DNA from 3 places in the Paenibacillus sp. ACRSA genome. Region 2 is predicted to be linked to each of the others. Evidence: riboswitches for the same ligand, from Rfam matches in the RefSeq annotation. Region 2 holds a riboswitch; each other region holds the start of a gene.
The links. Region 2 has a riboswitch for cobalamin ahead of MH215_RS09895 (ABC transporter substrate-binding protein). Riboswitches for the same ligand answer to the same signal wherever they lie in the genome.

Region 1 (3,269 bases), on a different contig from region 2:
TCCTGATCCTTTTCATAAAAAAACGTTATAGCTGAACAGGAACCAAATGGCATGAACAAGGTTTCCCTCCACAGGACTACCCTGTATACTGTAGTCAGACTGAAGAACGTTCGGCTGAACGAACTGGGGGGAACTTGAATGGCTCAACATTTGGCAGGCATACGTGTAGCACTTACAGGACCACGCAAATCGAAGGAAATGTCCCTGCTCGTCGAGAAAATGGGTGGAATCCCACTCGTGCGACCTGCACAGGGAACGGTGTTTTTGGATGATCGGAATATTCGTGATGGCCTCGTATCTTGGATCTCTGATTCACCGGATTGGGCTATACTGACAACAGGTATGGGTTTGGATGCGCTATTTGATATGGCAGAGGACATGGAAGTTGCGGGTCAATTATTGGACTCTTTATCTGAATCATCCATTGCAGCGCGTGGATACAAGACGGTGAATGCACTTCGCAAGCGGAAGCTGAATCCATTAGTTCGGGATGATGATGGCAGTACAGATGGGTTAATTCGGGAATTGGAATCACATGATCTTGCAGGGAAAAAAGTGATATTGCAGCTACATGGTGAGACAGCACCGAAGCTGGTAAACTGGCTGCAAGAACAAGGTGCAGAGGTTCGACAAGTGTTACCTTATCGCCATGTCCCTCCAGAGGATCATGAATTAGAACAGCTATTGAATGAGATTGTGAACCATGAGGTTGATGCGGTAGCTTTTACAAGTGGACCCCAAGTTCGCTTTTTGACGGCATATGCCACTTCCCAGGGGAAGCTAGAGCAGATGCTGCAAGCCTTTCGTGAAGGGGTCGTTCCTGCCTCTGTAGGTAAAGTTACGGCGAATGCGATGCGTGAAGAGGGCATTGAGGCACTTGTTGTGCCAGAAGAAGAGAAGATGGGTGCCCTGATCGTGGAGCTAGGACGTTACTATGCGGCTGCACACGTGGACAAAGCTTAAGCAACAATCAACAAAGATAAGTTTGCTAAAACGAGTTTGAATATAGATCATACTGTGTTTCATTGTATGAACAGGTCATCCTGATCCATTTTGGGTCAGGATTTTTGCTATTTTCCCGTTGTCAGCTTCCAATCGATACCCATAAAACAGAAGAAAGTTAGGTGGTTCACTCATATCTTAAACATGGACATTTTTTCCGCAGCGATGTTATGATAAAAACAAATTATTCAGCATTATGCTCATATATGAAAACAAGTAAGGTGCTCTTGCGTCAGGCAAGAGATAACAGGGAATCGGGTGCAAATCCCGAGCGGTCCCGCCACTGTAATGGTGAAGCTCTTTTTTGGTTGATGTCACTCGTTATTCGGGGAAGGCAGAAGAAGAAGCTAATGATCCAGAGCCAGGAGACCTACCTTACATGTGTCACCAAACCCTTCGCGGAAAGGAGTGGTGTACGAATAATCAGGAGACAGGCGGACAGACGGTTCGCCTGGTAGGCCTTTTATTTGGCGTATTCAACAACTGGACGATGCTCTGTATTCACGTCTTGTGGTTGTTTTCTTGAGTGTACGTACATACGTATCCCATCCGATTGTAGGATGGGATTTTTTGATTTTAAGAGAATGAGATATGAATCGTTGTTGATCGAATGCACTTGTCCATTTTTGAACAAAATGCTGTTTCATGAAGCCTATTTATATAGAAGTTGCTGAACGGAATTATGGAATGTATAGGTTTACTCAGGGTGATGGAGGAGGAGAAGAGATGCAAGGTCAAGGTAAGTTGCTGGTCATCGGATTTGGCCCAGGCGCGATGGAACATATTACGAATCGTGCACTGGAGGCGCTCCAGGAGAGCGAGGTTATCATCGGCTACAACACGTATGTCGATCTCATTCGGCCGTTGTTGAACGGACAAGCGATCGTGCGGACGGGGATGACAGAGGAAGTAAGCCGGGCTCAAGAAGCTGTTAGACAAGCCGAAATGGGCAAAATTGTTGCGGTAATCTCCAGTGGTGACGCCGGTGTATATGGTATGGCAGGTCTAGTCTATGAGGTGTTGATGGAACAGGGATGGAAGCCTGGGAGCGGCGTTGCTGTTGAAATCATCCCAGGTGTATCGGCTATCAATTCCTGTGCATCGCTACTGGGCGCACCGGTGATGCATGATGCGTGTACGATCAGCTTAAGTGACCATCTTACCCCATGGGATACGATTATTCGCCGGGTTGAGGCAGCGGCATCAGCTGACTTTGTTATTGCACTCTATAACCCGCGCAGTGGGCGGAGAACACGTCAAATTGTCGAGACACAGGAGATGCTGCTTCGTTACCGTGATCCCAAGACTCCAGTTGGATTGGTCAAAAGCGCTTACCGGGATCGTCAGGACGTTGTCATGACTACCCTGGAGGACATGCTTAATCATGACATCGGTATGCTGACCACCGTGATCATCGGTAACTCCTCGACCATGATGTACGAAGGGCTCATGGTCACTCCACGTGGGTATCAGCGCAAATATACGCTGAATACCGCAGAACAGTCGCTCAGACCTCATGAGCGACTTCGCACCGAAGCCGAGCCATGGTCGCTCGGCGCAAAAGAAGCCCGCGCTGCCACCTCCGGTGAGGCAGCGGGCGTGGACGCGGCTCGCGAAGCACAAGCCGCGAAGCCCCAGGCGGAGCCAGCCATGCCCGGCGTTAGCGCCGGAACAGGCCCAGCTCCGCAGAGCCAGCCGCTTGCCGGTGCAGGAGCTTCTGCTGCGCAGGCATCGCACCCGGCTGGCGGCGGCACCGCCGTGCTTGCTGGCGAGCGGCCAGCGTCAGCGCCGGCAGAAGCCGCGCCGCGCTTAGCGGTTGCTTCGCCGCAAGCGGGCGCCGCTGAGCTAGCGGCGGAAGCGCTAACGCGGCTCGCGGTAGGCGGTGCCCTGGCGGGCGAGTCCGCTCGCCGCTGGCTGGATGCGGCGCCTGCTGCGCCTGGCGTGAGCGGCGAAGCACCGCAGGCCGCGGTCGCTACGGCGGTGCGCACTGCGCCCGCACCAGGGCAGAAGCTGCCGCTGTTCGAAGTTGGCGTATCGCCTGGCGTCGGCAACAAGAAGTTCACTGCTGTGCAGATGGCACTGCTCGCACAGTGCGCGAGTGAAGAGGGGGAGCTGGAGTATACACCAGAGCACCAGATTATTTTGCGAGTGCCAACCTTTGAGCCGGATCGACTCGTAGATGAGCTGCGGGCAGCGAAATTTATCGTAGTGCCGATCGGGGATGTCATTAAAGTGAAAGCATGTGACTTCTGCGACATGGAAAAGGA
Region 2 (3,269 bases):
AGGTCCTACGATCAATCGAAGAATATGCGGAATCACAAGTCCTACAAATCCGATGACACCTGACACTGATACAGCTCCTGCCGTGAGCAATGTGCCAACCGCCAGCACCGATAGCTTCAATCCATCCACCTTTACTCCAATATGAGCTGCCTGCCGCTCTCCCAGAGCAAGCACATTTAACGAGCGTGCACGACTCCAGAGGAAGATCAGACCAAGCAGAAAATATGGGAAAAGGATGGCCGTATACGACCACCCACGCAGTGCCAGACTTCCCATCGTCCAGTATATAATTTCGTTAATCGTCTGTTTCGACATGGTCGATAGGAAGGAGACAACTGCCCCTAGGAAACTTTGCATGACCACGCCCGCCAGAATCAGGCTATGAGTTGGTATTTTTCGACCCTCACGAGCCAGTGCCAATACGAACCATAGCGTCAACACGCCGGTTAGGAACGCAACCAAAGGCAAGGTCCAGATTCCGATTAATGCATATTGTAATCCGAAGAAAATCAGAAACGCTGCACCCACCGATGCACCAGATGATACGCCTAACGTAAACGGATCTGCAAGAGGGTTACGAAGCACCCCTTGGAAGCCAGCACCCGCTATTGCTAGAGAGGCACCCACGAGCACGGCAAGCAGTACGCGCGGGAAACGTACCTTCCATATAATCTGTTCTGCTGCTGTGCTCCAATCGGGAGTAATCCAATCCCCAATCCACGGAATGTGATGCAGCAGAATACCTGCAATGTCACGGACAGGCAAGGATACTGAACCAATGCCCGTGCAGATCAGCACCGTCAACACAAGTAGTCCTATCCCAGCCGTCCCGTACACCGCTAGCTTTTTACTCATTGGAACAGATCAGGGTAGATCGCTTTAGCTACGGCTTTCAGACCTTCTGTTACACGTGGTCCTGGACGGCTAAGTAGGTTGGCATCTAGACCGATAACCGCATCGTCTTTTACCGCAGTAATCTGATCCCAGCCGCTACGAGCTTTGATAATTTGATCCAGTGTTTTGGAATTCTCATCAATGACATCATTGGCATACAGAATTACATCTGGGTTCGCAGCAATGATATTTTCTTCATTAATTTCATTCCAGCCTTGCAAATCAGAAGCAACGTTGTTTCCTCCAGCAAGTGTGATCAACTCATCCATGAACTCACCTTTACCCACTGTCCAGCCCGGGGAAAATTCAACATATACGTTCTTCTTCTCTTCCGGTTTAACCGCCTTCACCGCTTCAGTAACATCGGCTACATCCTGCTTCATCTTCGCGACGATCTCTTGTGCTTTTTCCTGTGTATCTGTAATTTGACCAAATGTCTCAATGTTGTTCGCTACATCATCTACTGATTTTGGATCAGTCTTGAAAATAACAATCCCCAGGTCACGGAATTTCTTCACCGCTTCTTCATTCATGGAAATACCTGTGAATACGATGTCTGCATCCGCTGCGATGATGGACTCTTCATTCGGTTTAGATACGCCGCCCATTTTCGGCTTCGTTGTAGCTGCTTCAGGGTAATCATCAAAATCAGATACACCTACGATCTGCTCGTCCAATCCAAGGGCGAACAATGACTCTGTCTCCGCTGGAGATACAGATACAATTTTGGCTGGTGCCTTTTCAAACGTGAATGTCTCACCCGTTGCATCTGTAACGGTAATTGGATATTGTGTCTTGAGATCCGTTGTTGTCTGTTCTTGACTCTGTTCCTGTGCAGGTTGCTGTGATGCTCCTGACCCCTCATTCGTTGTTGCATTGCCACATCCAGCCAAGGCCAGTGCCAGAGCCGCTGCACTAAGCAGGGACGCTACGCTTTTCCAATTCTTGATACTCATTGTATTCATTCTCCCCTTCTCTATCTGTTCTATTAATCCTCTGTCGTGCTCAAAAACTAAATGCCCATGTCTTGATGTTCCTGTATAAGGTTGAACTTCAACATTTACACGTTATCGGAGAGTGAAGAACCAATATTGGAACAATAAAAATCCCCAATCCTTACAACAGGATCAGGGATAACGTCTCGCATATGGCGTGCTCTACGCATGATGAATCACCTGCGCTGTTCATACACAGAACACTGCCCGAAACGCTGTCCTTTCCTCGAAGGAACACCGGTCTTTACGTCCAGGGCAGGTAACCTGACTTACAGGATTATTCCTGATTCACAGTGGCGGGACCGTGCCGGATTTACACCAGCTTCCCTATTTCATCCGCTTGCGTACATGGTATGAATACACATAACCATGCAACTCTAATGCATACGGAACCCTTGGTCGCTTATGATATAAACATTCAATTGAGCATATTAGTTATATGCGTATGGTTGAGCACCTAATCACTAATTAGCCCCATCAGACCTATACGCATCGTCACACGTCTGTTGTGATTATAGGTTATATTGTACAACCTTACAAGCCGATTCAAGGAAAAGCTATCCGGCTTCCGATCCAGCCGCTCTCCCCGTATTCCAGTCTAACCTTAATGGCTTGCCCTGGAATAACCTGCGTATCCCAGAAGTTCAGATCAGGGATTAAGCGAGATATCGCATATCGGATTACACCACCATGTGTAACGATGCCAATCTGAGGTACATCAACCGTTACTGGTTCGGACAATGCATTGTGCAACAAGCAAGTATTCAGAAAAGAATCAATCCTTGCAGTAAACGCTTGCCACGACTCGCCATTGGGTGGTGTGACGTGCTGTGGATCATCAATCCAATCTCGATATTGTTGAATGTGTTGCAGTTGATCATATGTCTTCCCTTCCCACTCTCCAAAATCAATCTCTCTGAGCCGTGCATCTAAATGTGCCTGTTCTCGCTGCAATGGAGCGATATCTAAGAGGGTCTGTTGACAACGCAGTAAATCACTGGAATAGAGCCTGCTCCAACCGATGTTGCGCAGCAGTTCAGCGAGCGGGGCGAGCTCTTGTTTCGCTTCTGGTAGGAGACCGATATCCGTATGCCCAAGATATCTTTTTTCCTGATTCCACAATGTCGTCCCATGACGGATAAAAATAAGATCACAAGAAAGTAGGGTATTCTCCATATTCATAATCACCATGATAGCGTGCCTCCAGCCAACCAGACGACAAGTGAAACAAGTACACACAGTATGACAAATGAACCTGCCGACCAGAACATCAGGCGGGTCGTACGCACAATATCCTCTGCACCCATTAAGCGAGTCGGTTCTCCCATATATGCACGAAAAGACGAGACCCCATGATACACGTTATGCCCACCCAGTCTG
Region 3 (3,269 bases), on a different contig from region 2:
AGCCCTCTGGCAAGACGTGCGTATTTCGCCCACCATACCACTGACAAAGCCACCACCGTGTTGAATAATCCTGGTCCCAACATGCCAACTACAGCAATAGCGAAGATCAACCCTGGAAAAGCCATGAGCGTATCTGTTAAACGCATTAATATGGTATCTATTACACCCCGAGCGAATCCCGATATCATGCCAATCGTCACACCGAGTGCAAAGACAATACCCGTCATCATAAAGGTGAGAAGTAACGATGTGCGCGCCCCATACAGAAGACGTGACAGAATACAGCGCCCAAGCTGGTCTGTACCCAAGGGATACTCCGCGCTAGGTGGTTGCAGCACATGGGCAAAGTTGGTTGTCAGTGGATCATGGGGTGCCAAGATCGGTGCGATCATCGCTAAAATTACCCAGCATCCGGTTAAGGCTAGAATTAACGTAAACCAACGATTTTGTTTGAATACCTGCATCATTTCGCTCATCTACACATCCACTTCCAGTCGAATCCGAGGATCCCGCAGATGCGTCCATAGATCAACAAGCAGATTCAGCGTGACATATATCGTCGCCATCCACATGACGTAACCCTGTATCAACGGGTAATCCCTTGTGAAAATGGCATCCACCGCCATCTGACCTACGCCTGGCCACACAAACAGACTCTCTACAATAGCTGCACCGCCTAATAATGTCCCGGTAGACATGCCCATCAAGGTTACAATCGGCAAGAGTGCGTTCGGCAAAATATGATGCATAATGACCTGTCTCTCCTTCACACCTCTGGATCTCGCTCCGCTCACATAGTCCTGAGACATTTCATCCAGCATAACCGCTCGAATCTGCCTGCTGTATTGTGCAATCAGCGGAACCGCCAGTGTACAGGTAGGCAGGATGAGGCTGTTCCATCCCGTGCTCCCCATCACTGGCAGCAGCTTCAATTGAACGCCAAATACGAGCATCAGTAACATTCCTAGCCAGAAGCTTGGCATGGACAACCCAGCAAAAGAGAATAAACGAATCACATAATCCAACCATTTATTCCGATAAATTGCCGAGAGGATCCCCAGTGGAAAAGAGATAACGATGACGATAAGCATAGCGCTGCCTGTTAGTCGTAGTGTTGCTGGTAGACGAGACAACAATATGTCTACTACAGGGCGGTCATACTTATAGGAAGTACCAAAATCACCTTGCAGCACCTGCCCCAGCCATGTCCCATAACGCATCCAAAAGGGCTGGTCGAGTCCAAGCTGACTCCGCACCTGTCTGACCAACTCGTCGGTTGGCGTGATCCCCGTGGACATCAGCATTAGCCTCGCCGGGTCTCCTGGAGACAAGTAGGTTAACAGGAAAGTCAGAAAGGTAATGCCGAACAATACGGCTACCAGTTGAACTAATCTTTTAATGATGTATCTGCTCACGCGTTCAGACGTCCTCTCCCCCAAGCTCCATCGCTCTGCAATGGAATGGTACAATCTATACCGGTCTATCAAAAAAGCGCCCTTCTCCGTGTTACCGGATAAGGACGCCTTAAATAGACAGATTTTCAGAAAAAATCATGCTTCTCTAAACACCTTCCTATCTCCCGTAGGTTACTAACGTGTCGTTAAATTAGGCAGGTCTCCTGGCTCCAGAATCATCGTCAGACAGCACCTTCCCGGCTTACACCAGTGGCAATACGCTGTATAACTCCTCTGTTACAGTGGCGGGACCGCGCCGGTATTACACCGGACTTCCCTATTAAGCTTTTATCCGAATCGATAAAGCACCTAATTCCACATATTCAATTGGTTTCTGTACAAGTATAGCTGGCAGGCCAATAATGTTCAAAACTTTTATTACATGAAATTAAAATAAACGATTTATATCGTTAGATTAGGCTGTGATCTTGATGCTTTGGGGGATACTCCGGTTACCCGCTTGAACATCTTAGAAAATAACAACGGGTCGGTGTAACCTACTGAATGGGCTACCTCACTAATGGACAATACAGGGTTTTGCAGCAGCTCAGCCGCGCGGTGGATCCGATATTCAAGAAAGAACGTCTGAAGTGACTTGCCATACCGCTCCTTGAAAAGCCCTGAGAGATATGTTCGATCCAGCCCAACAGATTGAGCGATATCCAGAATGGAAGTCTTCTGACTGTATCGGTTCTCCATATATTGAAGAGCCTGACGAATATATTCTTCCTTGGTGGACACAGGACGATGGGTCTGTTCTTCCGTCTCGGGGGAAGAAGCAATCAGCTCCGCAATTAACCGGTATAACAGGCTTTGGCTAAACACATCCCCACCATGTCGTGACGAGGTCTGAACCATATCAGTATACAACTGATTGAACCATGCAGGGTCCTGGGCTTCGAACACAGGGTGTTCTGGACTTAGATAGGCACGCTGCATAAATGTCTTGGCATGTACACCTCTGAACCCAAACCACGAATATGTCCATGGATCATTGGCATCCGCCTGATAATGGATAATTGTATCGGGAACAATGAGGAACCCCTGTCCCTGGGAGAGATGGTATTCCTTGTTCTCCATTTGCACTGTGCCTCGCCCTTCATGAATGTAATGAATAATGTAAGAATCCCGTACACCCGACCCCCAATAATGAGATGGCTCACAGTCCTCCCATCCGAAAAACAGGAGTACCAGCTCCATCTGTGTCCAGTCTAAAGAAACTACGTTCATCTCGATTCGACCCATCTCAAGCACTCCCTTCCGTCAATACGCACCAATGATCGTTGTTCATATTATAACAGGTAAACACGGCATATTGTCTTTGTAAGCGACACCATAAATGGGATTATGCCATATTTAAGATAGGTTGCACCATAGTTATCCTCCTCGAATGAGCCTATAGTGAAGGTACAACAAATTCAGGGAGGCTGAACTTTAGATGAGCAAAATTACATTCCTCGGTGCAGGAAGCACCGTCTTTGTCAAAAATGTACTAGGTGACGTTATGATGACCGAAGCACTGCAAGATTTCGAGCTGGCTTTGTATGATATTGATGCCGAGCGCCTGAGCGATTCGGAGCGTTTGTTAACCAGCATGGCACGTTCTCTAGGAAGCCGCTGTAGCGTGAAAGTATATACGGATCGCAAAGAAGCTCTACGCGGAGCCAAATATGTCATTAATGCAATTCAAGTGGGCGGATATGATCCGTGTACGATTACCGATTTTGAAATTCCGAAGAAATATGGATTGCGTCAGACGATTGCAGACACGCTTGGCATTGGGGGAATCTTCCGTAACCTGCGTACCATTCCGGT

Region 1: linked by a shared signal. The riboswitch ahead of cobJ (precorrin-3B C(17)-methyltransferase) and the one ahead of MH215_RS09895 (ABC transporter substrate-binding protein) in region 2 are both predicted to bind cobalamin.
Region 3: linked by a shared signal. The riboswitch ahead of nikB (nickel ABC transporter permease) and the one ahead of MH215_RS09895 (ABC transporter substrate-binding protein) in region 2 are both predicted to bind cobalamin.

Annotation. Positions count from the first base shown of each region.
Region 1 covers NZ_JAKRNP010000004.1:507,082-510,350, forward strand. The annotation lists gene MH215_RS15700 (GerAB/ArcD/ProY family transporter) at 1-6, shown strand, start outside; gene MH215_RS15705 (uroporphyrinogen-III synthase) at 139-963, shown strand; cobalamin riboswitch at 1,205-1,394, shown strand; gene cobJ (precorrin-3B C(17)-methyltransferase) at 1,729-3,269, shown strand, end outside.
Region 2 covers NZ_JAKRNP010000003.1:62,293-65,561, forward strand. The annotation lists gene MH215_RS09890 (FecCD family ABC transporter permease) at 1-855, opposite strand, end outside; gene MH215_RS09895 (ABC transporter substrate-binding protein) at 852-1,850, opposite strand; cobalamin riboswitch at 2,127-2,276, opposite strand; gene MH215_RS09900 (histidine phosphatase family protein) at 2,436-3,080, opposite strand; gene cbiB (adenosylcobinamide-phosphate synthase CbiB) at 3,074-3,269, opposite strand, start outside.
Region 3 covers NZ_JAKRNP010000010.1:60,929-64,197, forward strand. The annotation lists gene nikC (nickel transporter permease) at 1-476, opposite strand, end outside; gene nikB (nickel ABC transporter permease) at 477-1,415, opposite strand; cobalamin riboswitch at 1,592-1,782, opposite strand; gene MH215_RS23035 (AraC family transcriptional regulator) at 1,857-2,699, opposite strand; gene melA (alpha-glucosidase/alpha-galactosidase) at 2,893-3,269, shown strand, end outside.